Regions from separate parts of the Clostridium sp. USBA 49 genome, predicted to be linked through region 2. Evidence: riboswitches for the same ligand, from Rfam matches in the RefSeq annotation. Region 2 holds a riboswitch; the other holds the start of a gene.
What was found. Region 2 has a riboswitch for thiamine pyrophosphate ahead of thiC (phosphomethylpyrimidine synthase ThiC). Riboswitches for the same ligand answer to the same signal wherever they lie in the genome.
Positions count from the first base shown of each region.

Region 1: another riboswitch for thiamine pyrophosphate. It lies ahead of thiT (energy-coupled thiamine transporter ThiT); the one in region 2 lies ahead of thiC (phosphomethylpyrimidine synthase ThiC).

Region 1 covers NZ_FUYD01000005.1:98,860-105,338, reverse strand. The annotation lists gene B5D11_RS06785 (DUF1667 domain-containing protein) at 1-49, shown strand, start outside; gene B5D11_RS06780 (glycerol-3-phosphate responsive antiterminator) at 124-699, shown strand; gene glpK (glycerol kinase GlpK) at 718-2,208, shown strand; gene B5D11_RS06770 (MIP/aquaporin family protein) at 2,252-2,956, shown strand; gene B5D11_RS12640 (hypothetical protein) at 3,410-3,565, shown strand; gene B5D11_RS06765 (hypothetical protein) at 3,569-3,748, shown strand; TPP riboswitch at 3,799-3,900, shown strand; gene thiT (energy-coupled thiamine transporter ThiT) at 3,970-4,683, shown strand; gene B5D11_RS06755 (ferredoxin) at 4,854-5,042, opposite strand; gene B5D11_RS06750 (Mrp/NBP35 family ATP-binding protein) at 5,189-6,031, opposite strand; gene B5D11_RS06745 (ABC transporter permease) at 6,144-6,479, opposite strand, start outside.
Region 2 covers NZ_FUYD01000001.1:367,370-373,848, reverse strand. The annotation lists gene B5D11_RS01610 (riboflavin synthase) at 1-611, shown strand, start outside; gene B5D11_RS01605 (bifunctional 3,4-dihydroxy-2-butanone-4-phosphate synthase/GTP cyclohydrolase II) at 629-1,873, shown strand; gene ribE (6,7-dimethyl-8-ribityllumazine synthase) at 1,906-2,367, shown strand; TPP riboswitch at 2,449-2,547, shown strand; gene thiC (phosphomethylpyrimidine synthase ThiC) at 2,667-3,965, shown strand; gene thiS (sulfur carrier protein ThiS) at 3,999-4,193, shown strand; gene thiF (sulfur carrier protein ThiS adenylyltransferase ThiF) at 4,194-4,997, shown strand; gene B5D11_RS01580 (thiazole synthase) at 5,002-5,766, shown strand; gene thiH (2-iminoacetate synthase ThiH) at 5,778-6,479, shown strand, end outside.

The DNA.
Region 1 (6,479 bases), on a different contig from region 2:
AAACGTTAATGTTATAGCCACAAAGAATGTTGATAAATTAAATTGTTAAAATTTATTTTTAATAAAAATAGTTGTAAGTAAAAATTTGTTATCATAAAATATATAAAGAGGATTAAGGAGGTGATGCTAATTTTGCAAAATTTTAGAGAAATGCTAGAAGATAATCCTGTAATAGGTGCTATAAGATGCGATAAAGATTTAAATTTAATATGCAAAAGTAATGCAAAAATAGTTTTTGTACTTTACGGAAACATTTTAGATATAAAAAATATATGCAATACTTTAAATGAAAATAATAAAATTATATTTATTCATCTTGATATGCTTGAAGGACTTAAATCTGATCAAAAAGCTGTAGAGTTTATAAAAGAAAGTATTAATCCTTATGGAATTATATCTACTAAAGGTATAATATTAAAACACGCTTCACAGTTAGGAATGGCAACTATTCAAAGGATATTTATGCTCGACTCACTTTCCTTTGAAACAAGCATCAAAAATATTCATATGTTTTCCCCAGATGCTGTAGAAGTACTTCCTGGTGTAGCTAACAAGGCTATATCTTCTTTACAAAAGAAAATTACTCAGCCTATAATAGCAGGAGGTCTTATAAAAAATAAAAAAGATGCTATAGAAGCACTTAGTTCAGGTGCCGTAGCTGTATCAACATCTTCTTTAGAACTTTGGGAAATTAAATAGCATGGAGGTTTTTTAATTATGTGCAAATATGTAATGGCATTAGATCAAGGAACAACTAGTTCAAGATGTATTATTTTTAATGAAAAAGGATTAATTGAAAGTGTAGCTCAAAAAGAATTTACCCAAATTTATCCAAAAGCTGGATGGGTTGAACATGATCCAATGGAAATTTGGTCAACCCAAGTCAGCGTTGCCGTTGAAGCTATGCAAAAGCTTAAAGTTTCATCTTCTGATATAGCTGCCATAGGTATAACAAATCAAAGAGAAACCACAGTTGTTTGGAATAAACATACTGGAATACCTATTTATAATGCCATAGTTTGGCAGTGCAGAAGAACTTCTGACTTTTGTGATGAACTTAAATCTGAAGGATTTGATAAAATTATTAAAGAAAAAACCGGCCTTATAGTTGATGCATATTTTTCTGCAACAAAAATTAAATGGATACTTGATAACGTACCTGGAGCAAGAGAAGAAGCAGAAAAGGGCAACTTATTATTTGGGAATATAGATACATGGCTTATATGGAACTTCACTAAAGGCAAAGTTCATGTAACCGATTACTCAAATGCATCTAGAACTATGATGTTTAATATTCATACATTGCAATGGGATAAAGAAATACTTGACAGATTAAATATACCTTATTCAATGCTTCCAGAAGCTAAACCATCAAGCTGTATATATGGATATACAGATCAATCTCTTTTAGGTGGAAAAATCCCTATAGCTGGAGCTGCAGGAGATCAGCAAGCTGCTTTATTTGGACAAACATGCTATAAAGCAGGAACAGCTAAAAATACTTATGGGACAGGATGTTTCTTACTTATGAATACTGGAGAGAAAGCCGTTAATTCAAAAAACGGACTTTTAACTACTATAGCTTGGGGTGCTGATGGAAAAGTCGAATACGCTCTTGAAGGAAGTATATTTATAGCTGGTGCTGCTGTTCAATGGTTAAGAGACGAACTAAAAATGATAGATAAGGCTTCTGATTCAGAAGAATTTGCATCTTCTGTTGAAGATACTAATGGAGTCTATGTTGTTCCCGCTTTTGTAGGACTTGGTGCCCCATATTGGGATCAATATGCTCGAGGTACTATAGTAGGCCTTACAAGAGGTGCTAAAAAAGAACATTTAATAAGAGCAACTCTTGAATCATTAGCTTATCAAACATATGATGTATTAAAAGCTATGGAAGAAGATTCTGGAATTAAACTTGAAGCTTTAAAAGTTGATGGCGGAGCCTGTGCTAATAATTTCTTAATGCAGTTTCAATCAGATATATTAGGTGTTCAAGTTGATAGACCTGAAGTTATAGAAACCACTGCATTAGGTGCAGCATACTTAGCAGGGCTTGCTGTAGGGTATTGGAAAGATAAAAATGAAATATCTAAAAATTGGGCAATTTCAAGAAGCTTTAATCCTAATATTGATATTGATAAAAAGAATGAATTGTTAAAAGGCTGGCATGAAGCTGTTAATAGATCATTGGGCTGGGCTAAATAAATTTTTAGTAAAATTTTAAAAATTAATCTGGGGGTAATTTTAAATGTCTCATTTTATTGCTGAATTATTAGGTACTATGATTCTTATAATCCTTGGTAACGGTGTTGTTGCTGCAGTATGTTTAAACAAAACTAAAGCACAAGGAGGAGGATGGCTTTTAATTACTATTGCCTGGGGCATTGCAGTAGCCATTCCAGCCTGGATATTTGGAGGAATAAGCGGAGCTCACTTTAATCCTGCCCTTACTATAGCACTTGCATCTATAGGAAAATTTCCTTGGGAAGAAGTCCCATTATATATAATTGCACAACTTTTAGGGGCATTTTTAGGAGCAGTAATTGTTTGGATTCAATATTTGCCCCACTGGGCTGAAACAGAAGATAAATCTATAAAACTTGGAGTATTCTGTACAGCACCAGCTATAAAAAATACAGGTGCAAATTTTATATCAGAATTTATAGCTACTTTTATACTTGTATTTGGAATATTAGGTCTTGGAACAGTTAATATGGCTCCTGGACTTGGAACTTTAGGAGTTGGACTTTTAATATTGGTTATTGGTACATCTCTTGGAGCAACTACAGGTTATGCTATTAATCCTGCAAGAGATTTAGGTCCACGTATAGCTCATGCAATACTTCCTATAGCTGGTAAAGGAGACTCTGATTGGGGTTATTCATGGATTCCGGTTGTAGCTCCAATATTAGGGGGAATAAGTGCTGCTTTACTATTTAATGTAGTATTTTAATTAGTATTTTATTTGAAATGTTAATTAAATAATAATTAAATATACCCTTTGCCAAATACATTAATAAAAATATTATATTAAATTTAAAAGATGATTTCTGTATTAAACAGAGCTCATCTTTTTTTAATTTAATCGCTGTTCTTCTATATTAATTTATATGATTATCCCATAAAATCATTTTTTCTCAAAATTGATCACTGTATGTGGAAGTAAATCAATAATAAACATACTGCTCATTATATAGTGGAATTTATTTTCAGATTATTAAATTTTAATAATTTATATAATTTAAACAAGTAAAAAAATATATTTAATATTTTAATCAGCTAATTAGTAATTTATATTTTTTATAAATTTAAAAATTATTTGATTTTATGTTTTTATTTTACTGAATAATATAATTTAATTGTTCAAAGAATATAATCATAAAATAAAAAAACAGGAGTTGATAATATGAGTACTGGAAAAAGCTCAAAAGGAATTGTAGGTAAAATTCCTATGGCACATAAACGTAAAGGACCTGTTGGTGAAGGAATAGATTTTACTAAATATAATTTAACTAATGGCCATGACATAGATAAAACTATAAAAAACAGGAAGGAAGATTAGTTAATGCACGCTGTTGTTATAGATATATATACTTCAGAAGCTTATATAGCTTTAGAAGATGGTACTAATGCCTGTATAGGTTTATCTCATGTGCCTTATAATATTAAACCTGGAAGTAAAATAAATGTATCAATAAATACTATTAATATGTCAAATCATAAAATGCCAAATATATTATTTTAATTTTAGGTTGTAATTTTTTTTAAATTTTAATATAATAATTATAAATTAAATATTTGTGCTAGGGGTGCCTATTGGCTGAGAAATGAATTATTTCATTAACCCTTATACCTGATCTGGATAATACCAGCGTAGGAAAGCGATTTTGAGAAGATTAAAACCGTATTCCAATGCTAGGAATGCGGTTTTTTTACCTCTTAGCACAATTAAGATGGAGGGATTTTATGTTAAACAATATTTTATTATCAGTTTTTTTTAAAGGCTTTACCTTAAATTTTAAAGGTATAGATCTAAAAAGTATTAAAGAAGGCTTTGCAGATGCTCCAAAACATCCATTAGCTATTTTTTCTTTGATTGCTATTGTACTTTTAGGTTTCCTTTTTATTAAATTAAGAAAAGTTAAACTTAATACAAAAATTATTACTCATATAGGTGTGGCCCTTGCTTTAGGTACAGTTTTAAAAATGATTAAATTTTATCAAATGCCAAATGGAGGAAGCGTTTCTCTAGGAAGTATGGTGCCTATTTTTTTAATTGCATTATTTTATGGTCCTGAAATTGGTATTTTAACAGGTTTACTTTTTGGCATATTAGACTTTTTACTTGGTCCATATATAATGCACCCTATTCAGGTACTTTTTGATTATCCTTTAGCTTTTTCTGCTCTTGGAATTGCAGGATATTTTAAAGATAAAAATAAAATTCAAACTATTTTAGGGGTTATTTTAGCATTATTTATTAGATTTTTGTTTCACTTTATATCTGGTATTATCTTTTATGGAAGCTATGCTGAACCTGGACAATCTGCTGCAGCTTACTCTTTTTGGTACAACCTAAGTTATATAGGTCCTGAAGGTATTCTATGTATAATAGTATTAGCATTTTTACCTATTAAGCAAATATATAAAATATTAGAAAAAACAAGTTTATCTAATTAAACATATTAAATTAAACATATTTATTGAAGCAAACTGGCCGCAATAGCATGAGGCTTTCTTATCAATAACATAATAAAATTTATAAAAAAACTAGTCATTATGCTTTAAAATTAAGTTAATGGCTAGTTTTTTATTTTATTAAGTTATATAACTTTTTAAATAAATAATAATTAAGAAATTGAAATTGCATTTACAGGACAGGATTGTTCAGCTTCTTGTGCAGCCTCAACTGCATCTTCTGGTATTTCACCTGTAATAGCTCCAGCTTTACCATCATCCTCCATTTTAAATACATCTGGGCATAATGATGGACAAAGTTCACAAGATATACAACTTTCTTTATCTACATAAGCTCTCATAGTAAACCTCCTTAAACTTCCTTTGCATTATGAGTTATATATTTCAGTTTTATTTTTCCCTAAACAAAACTAATTATTACAAAACTTTATGACGCTAATTTAGCATATTTTCATTTTAATTTTTAAATAATACTGAAAATTTGTTTTTAACTAAGTTTCATAAAATTTGTAAGTATATCATCATATTCTAAAGTTCTATTTATAAAATCCTCTACTTCTCCAGACTCCATTTTTTCTGCTAAATCTAAATTTATAGGAAGTTCTGCAATTAAAGGTATACCAAGTTCTTTAGCTTGTTCTGAAGCAGATTTTTTACTAAATACTTGAAGTTTTTCACCACAATTATTACATTTTATATAAGACATATTTTCAACTACCCCATAAACTTTAATATTAAGTTTTTCTGCCATAATTACTACTTTCTTAACTATCATAGTTACCATGTCCTGAGGAGTAGCTGTTATAATTACGCCATTTAAAGGAATATTTTGCATTACAGTTAAAGCTAAATCTCCTGTGCCTGGAGGCATATCTATTAAAAGATAATCAAGATCTCCCCACTGTGTATCTCTATACATTTGAGTTAATGCTCCAGTTAAAACAGGTCCTCTCCAAATAACAGGCTGTTCTTCATCTTCTGTAAGTAAGTTTAATGATATTACTTTAATACCTGTATTAGTTTCTACTGGTACAAATATAGGTTCTTCTTCAGTTCTGCCTGAAAGAATTCTTGCTCTTTTTTTGTTTATTCCAAAAAATCTTGGCATAGAAGGACCTGTAATATCTCCATCTAAAACTCCAACCTTATATCCAAGATTTCTAAGTTTTGCAGCTAATATACCAGTTACAGTAGATTTTCCTACTCCACCTTTACCGCTCATAACTCCTATTATATTTTTTATATTTCCATAATTAGGTACAATCATTGAACAAGATTTTTCATTATTTTCGCACTTTCCTTTGCTTGCACAGCTATCACATTTGCTCATAACTTTCCTCCTTGTTTTTTAATCAAATTAATATTTTATTAATTATCATATTTTATTTTCCTAAAGTATTATAACACAACATATTAAATAATTTTGTGATTTAAAACAAATTTTATTCATATCTTAGTGCATCTATAGGATCTAAATTAGCAGCTTTTCTTGCCGGATATATTCCAAAGAAAATACCAACTGCTGAAGAAAATACAATTGCTCCTATTATAACACCTATGGAAAGTGATGGAGTTATATTAGCAAATTTACCAATTATATAGGCTCCTGTTATGCCAGATATCATCCCAATTATTCCACCTATTACTGATATTATTACTGATTCAGTTAAAAACTGTAAAAGTATTGCATTCGTTGTAGCTCCTATAGCCTTTCTTATTCCTATTTCTCTTGTTCTTTCTGTTACAGATACAAGCATTATATTCATAACTCCTATACC
Region 2 (6,479 bases):
CTGTTATTAAATCAGCAAAATCAGCAAAAATAACAATTAAAGCTTATAAAGTTTTAGAAGGAATAAAAATTGGTGATAGTATATGCACAAATGGTGTCTGCCTTACAGTAACCTCTTTTGATAGAAACAGATTTATTGTTGATGTAATGGCAGAAACTATGAGAAGGAGTAATTTAAAAAATATTGCTAAAGGAGATAAAGTAAATCTTGAAAGAGCATTAAGTATTGGAGATAGATTAGGAGGACATATTGTAAGCGGACATATTGATGGCATAGGTATTATTAAAGATTATGAAAAAGAAGACAATGCAATATGGATTACAATTGAAGTTTCATCTGAAATATTAAAATATATAGTACAAAAAGGCTCTATTGCAATCGATGGGGTAAGCCTTACAGTAGCTTATATAGATGAGGCTTCATTTAAAGTTTCTATTATTCCTCATACTAAAGATGTAACAACTCTTTGTCAAAAAAAGAAGGGTGATGAAGTAAATATTGAATGTGATGTTTTAGGAAAATATGTTGAAAAATTTATTAAAATTCAAGACCAAGGAGCAGTTAAAAATAAAATTGATTACGATTTTTTAAATAAATATGGGTTTGTATAAAGAAAGGAGGATAAATTATGTATAAATTTAACACAATTGAAGAAGCAATTGAAGATATTAAAGAAGGTAAAATGGTAATTGTAATAGATGATGAAGATAGAGAAAACGAGGGAGATTTATTAATGGCTGCAGAAAAAGTTACTCCAGAAGCTATTAACTTTATGGCTAAATATGGCAGAGGACTTATTTGTATGCCTATTATAGGAGAAAGATTAAGAAAACTAAATATCCCTCCTATGGTAGAACATAATACAGAATCTCACTGTACTGCATTTACAGTATCAATAGATGCTGCTTATACAGATACAGGTATTTCTGCTTTTGAGAGGGCTTTTACAATACAAAAGGTTTTAGATTTAAATTCTTCAGAAGAAGACTTTAGAAGGCCGGGACATGTTTTCCCTCTTGAAGCAAAAGAAGGTGGAGTACTTAAAAGAGCAGGACATACTGAAGCAGCGGTAGATTTAGCTAAAATTTCAGGATTATATCCAGCAGGGGTTATATGTGAAATAATGAATGAAGATGGAACTATGGCTAGAACTCCTAAACTTATTGAGTATGCTAAAGAACATAATCTTAAAATTATTACAATTGCAGATTTAATTGCTTATAGAATAAAGAATGAAAAATGTGTAAAGAGAGTTACTGAAGCTAAAATGCCTACAAAATATGGTGAATTTAAAATTATTGGGTATGAAAACACTTTAAATGGTGAGCATCATATTGCTTTAGTTAAGGGAGATATTTCAAATGGAGAACCTGTACTTATAAGAATTCATTCGGAATGTCTTACAGGAGATGCATTTGGATCATTAAGGTGTGATTGTGGAGAACAACTTTCTGAAGCTATGAAAAAAATAGAAGAAGAAGGGAGAGGTATTCTTCTTTATATGAGACAAGAGGGAAGAGGTATAGGACTTATAAATAAAATTAAGGCATATGCACTTCAAGATAAAGGCATGGATACTGTAGAAGCTAATTTAGCATTAGGTTTTCCTGCCGATATGAGAGATTATGGAATTGGCGCACAAATTTTAGTAGACCTTGGGGTTAAAAAGTTAAGACTTATGACTAATAATCCTAAAAAAATATCAGGACTTTCTGGATATGGTATAGAAGTTGTTCAAAGAATACCAATACAAATGAATCATAATGAAAAAAATGAATTTTATTTAAAAACAAAAAAACAAAAACTTGGACATATATTAAATTTTAATGAAAAAAGCAATTGCAGTAATTTAAATAGTCTAAAGCAAGATTAAATAATAGTAAAAATTTATGAGGAGGAAAATAAATGAAAGTATATGAAGGAAAATTAATATCTCAAGGATTAAAATTTGGAATTGTTATAGGAAGATTTAACGAATTTATTGGAAGTAAGCTTTTGTCAGGAGCTTTAGATGCTTTAAAACGTCATGGAGCGTTAGAAGATGATATTGAGATAATTTGGGTACCTGGAGCATTTGAAATTCCATTAACTGCAAAGAAATTAGCTAAATCTAATAAATATGATGCAATTATATGCTTAGGTGCAGTTATTAGAGGTGCCACACCTCATTTTGATTATGTATCAAGTGAAGTATCAAAAGGGATTGCTAATGTGTCATTAGAAACAGAAACTCCTATAATATTTGGGGTGCTTACAACCGATACAATAGATCAGGCAATTGAAAGAGCAGGAACAAAAGGTGGAAATAAAGGATATGATGCAGCAGTTACTGCAATTGAAATGACTAATCTTCTAAAACAATTTTAAATAGTAGAATATTTTATTCTTTAAAAAATATTTTACAAATATACAAATATAATGTATAATTATAGAAAATAAAATATTTAATCCACTTGCTAGGGGTGCCGTAAGGCTGAGAAGGAGAAATCCTAACTCTATGAACCTGATGTGGTTAGAACCACCGTAGGGAAGCGAGAGGTCTGTTTTTAAACACAGAGCTTGCTTTTGCAAGTTTTTTTTATTACATATAGTATTTAAATAATAAAAACAGCCTTACGCAACTTTAGCATAAGGCTGTTTTTATTATTTTTTAAGGAGTGATAGTAATGAATTACACAACACAAATGGATGCAGCTAAAAAAGGTATAATTACAGAAGAAATGAGAATAGTTGCAGAAAAAGAAAAAATGAAAGTTGAAGAACTTAGAAATTTAATAGCAGAAGGGAAGGTTGTAATACCAGCAAATAAAAATCATAAAACTTTAAGCCCTGAAGGTATTGGACAAGGACTTAGAACGAAGATAAATGTAAATTTGGGTATATCAAAAGATTGCTGTAACATGGAAAAAGAATTAGATAAGGTTAAAATTGCTTTAGATATGAAAGCTGAAGCAATAATGGATTTATCAAACTATGGAAAGACAGAAGATTTAAGAAAAAAAATAATAAATATGTCCACAGCTATGTTAGGAACAGTTCCTGTATATGACGCTATTGGATTTTATGAAAAAGAACTAAAAGATATAACTGTAGATGAATTTTTTAAAGTTGTAGAAAAGCATGGAGAAGATGGTGTAGATTTTATAACAATACATGCTGGATTAAATAGAGAAACAGCGGAAACATTTAAAAGAAATAAAAGACTTACCAATATAGTTTCAAGAGGTGGTTCACTTTTATTTGCTTGGATGGAATTAAATAAAGCTGAAAATCCATTTTATGAGTACTATGACAGGCTTTTAGATATATGTGAAAAATATGATATAACAATATCACTAGGAGATGCTTGTAGACCAGGTTCAATAAAAGATGCTACTGATGCATCACAAATAAAAGAACTTATTGTATTAGGCGAACTTACAAAAAGAGCTTGGGAAAGAAATGTACAAGTTATGATAGAAGGACCAGGTCATATGCCTATAAATGAAATTCAAGCTAATATGATTCTTGAAAAAAAATTATGTCATGGAGCTCCTTTTTATGTTTTAGGTCCATTAGTAACAGATATTGCTCCAGGCTATGACCACATAACATCAGCAATAGGAGGAGCTATAGCAGCAGCTAATGGAGCTGATTTTCTTTGTTATGTTACACCAGCTGAACATTTAAGATTACCTAATGTTGAAGATATGAAGGAAGGTATAATTGCTTCAAAAATAGCAGCTCATGCTGCAGATATTGCCAAAGGAATTAAAGGAGCAATTGAATGGGACAATGCTATGAGTAAGGCAAGGGCAGAATTAGATTGGGAAAAGATGTTTGAATTATCAATTGATGAAGAAAAGGCTAGAAGATATAGAGAAGAATCTCTACCAGAACATACAGATAGCTGCACTATGTGTGGAAAAATGTGTGCTGTAAGAACTATGAAAAAAGTTCTTAATAATGAAAATTTAAATATGTAGTATTTTTAACTTTAAAAAAAGGGAGGTGTAAGAGTGATAGTAAATGGTAAAGAAATGAATTTTAAAGATAGCATAACAGTTAAAGAATTGCTTGAAAATCTTAATATTCATTCTGATAGAGTAGTGGTAGAAGTAGATATGGATATTATACCTAAAGATGAATATTCACAAAAAAAACTATATAGCTACTCAAAGGTAGAAATAATAAGATTTGTAGGAGGAGGTTAAATGCAGATATACATAAATGAAAAAATATTAGAAGTAGAAAACTATTCAACAATATTTCAAATAAAAGAAAAATATAAAAAGGATGCAGATATTATAATTTATAATGGATTTCCTGTAAATAAAGATATACATTTAAAACCTTTTGATAAAGTAGCTTTAATAAAAAAAGGAGAAATACCTAAAAAAGAGGAACTGGAAACATTAATGGTTTCCAGACATACTCCTTATATACATGAAAAATTAAAAAAGGCAAAAGTAGGAATAGCAGGTCTTGGAGGTCTTGGCTCAAATGTAGCTGTATCACTTACAAGAATGGGTGTAGGTAAACTAGTTATTGTTGATTTTGATGTTGTAGAGGCAAGCAATTTAAATAGGCAGTATTATTTTGTAAAACATATAGGTATGAAAAAAACAGAAGCAATGAAGGAAATTTTAAAAGATTGCAATCCTTTTGTAGATGTAGAAAGTTTTGACACATATTTAGATGAAAATAGTGTTCAAAAAATTTTTAAGAATGTGGATATTATAATAGAAGCTTTTGATGATCCAATTTGTAAGTCAATGATTGTTAATACTGTAATAACTAAGATGAAAGATAAAAAGATAATTGCTGCATCTGGAGTGGCAGGCCATTATACAGCCAATACCATAGTAACTAGACGAGTAAAAGAAAACTTTTATATTGTAGGAGATATGAAATCAGAGGCTAAAGAAGGTTTAGGCCTTATGGCACCAAGAGTAGCAGTTGCAGCTAATCATCAGGCTAATATAGCTGTTAGATTAATAATAGGGGAGGAAAATTAATTATATGGATAAATTAGTTATAGGTGGCAGAGAGATAAAAAGCAGACTTTTTATAGGTACGGGTAAGTATTCAACGAATAAAATTATTCCTGATATTATAAAATCAAGCGGTGCTCAAGTTGTTACTGCTGCAATAAGGAGAGTAGATTTTGAATCAGAAGAAGAAAATATTTTAAATTATATAGATAAAGAATGTATTATAATGCCTAATACTTCAGGAGCAAGAAATGCACAAGAAGCAGTTAGACTAGCAAGACTAGCAAAAGCAGCTGGATGTGGTAATTGGATAAAAATTGAAATAATTTCAGATAACAAATACCTTCTTCCTGATAATTATGAAACTATAAAAGCAACAGAAATTCTTGCAAAGGAAGGTTTTGTAGTACTTCCATATATGAATCCAGATTTAATGGATGCAAGGAGAATGGTAGATGCAGGAGCAGCTGCAGTTATGCCTCTTGGAGCACCTATTGGTACAAATAGAGGTATTAGAACAAAAGAAATGATTAAAATTCTTATAGAAGAAATAAAAGTTCCAATTATAGTAGATGCAGGAATAGGTAAACCGTCAGATGCAGCAAAAGCTATGGAAATGGGGGCTTCTGCAGTATTAATAAACACTGCTTTAGCCACTGCAGGAGATCCTGTTATTATGGCAGAGGCATTTAAACTTTCAGTAGAGGCAGGAAGAAAAGCATATATTTCAGGCATTGGAGTACAAAAACTTTATGCAGATGCTTCTTCACCATTAACAGGTTTTTTAAGATAGGAAGTGATAATATGAGTTTTTATGATATATGTAGAGAACTTCAAAACTTTGACTTTAAGAATTTTTTAGATACTGTTACTGAAGATAAAATAATAAATGTGCTAAGCAAAAATTATTTAAATAATGAAGATTTTTTATGTCTTTTATCTCCAGCTGCAGAAAACTTTATAGAAATTATGGCTCAAAAGGTGCATAAACAATCTTTAAATAATTTTGGTAAGGCAGTACTTTTATATACCCCAATATATATTTCAAATTATTGTGTAAATAAATGCAGTTACTGTGGTTATAATGTTGAAAATAAAATTAAGAGAAAAAAATTAACTCTTGAAGAATTGGAAGAAGAAGCAAAAAATATACAAGCTACTGGGCTTAAACATGTAATGCTTCTTACAGGAGAATCACGTTTCCATAGTCCTATATCTTATATAAAAGATAGCGTAAAAATTTTAAAAAAATATTTTAGCTCTATAACTATAGAAATATATCCTCTTGAAGAAAAAGAATATATAGAACTTGTAGAATGTGGAGTAGATGGACTAACCATATATCAAGAAACTTATGATATGGATATATATGATAAAGTTCACTTATCTGGTCCTAAAAAGGATTTCAAATTTAGAATTGAAACACCTGAAAGAGCTTGCAGGGCAGGAATAAGAACACTTGGAGTAGGTGCTTTATATGGACTTTCAGATTGGAGAAAAGAAGCT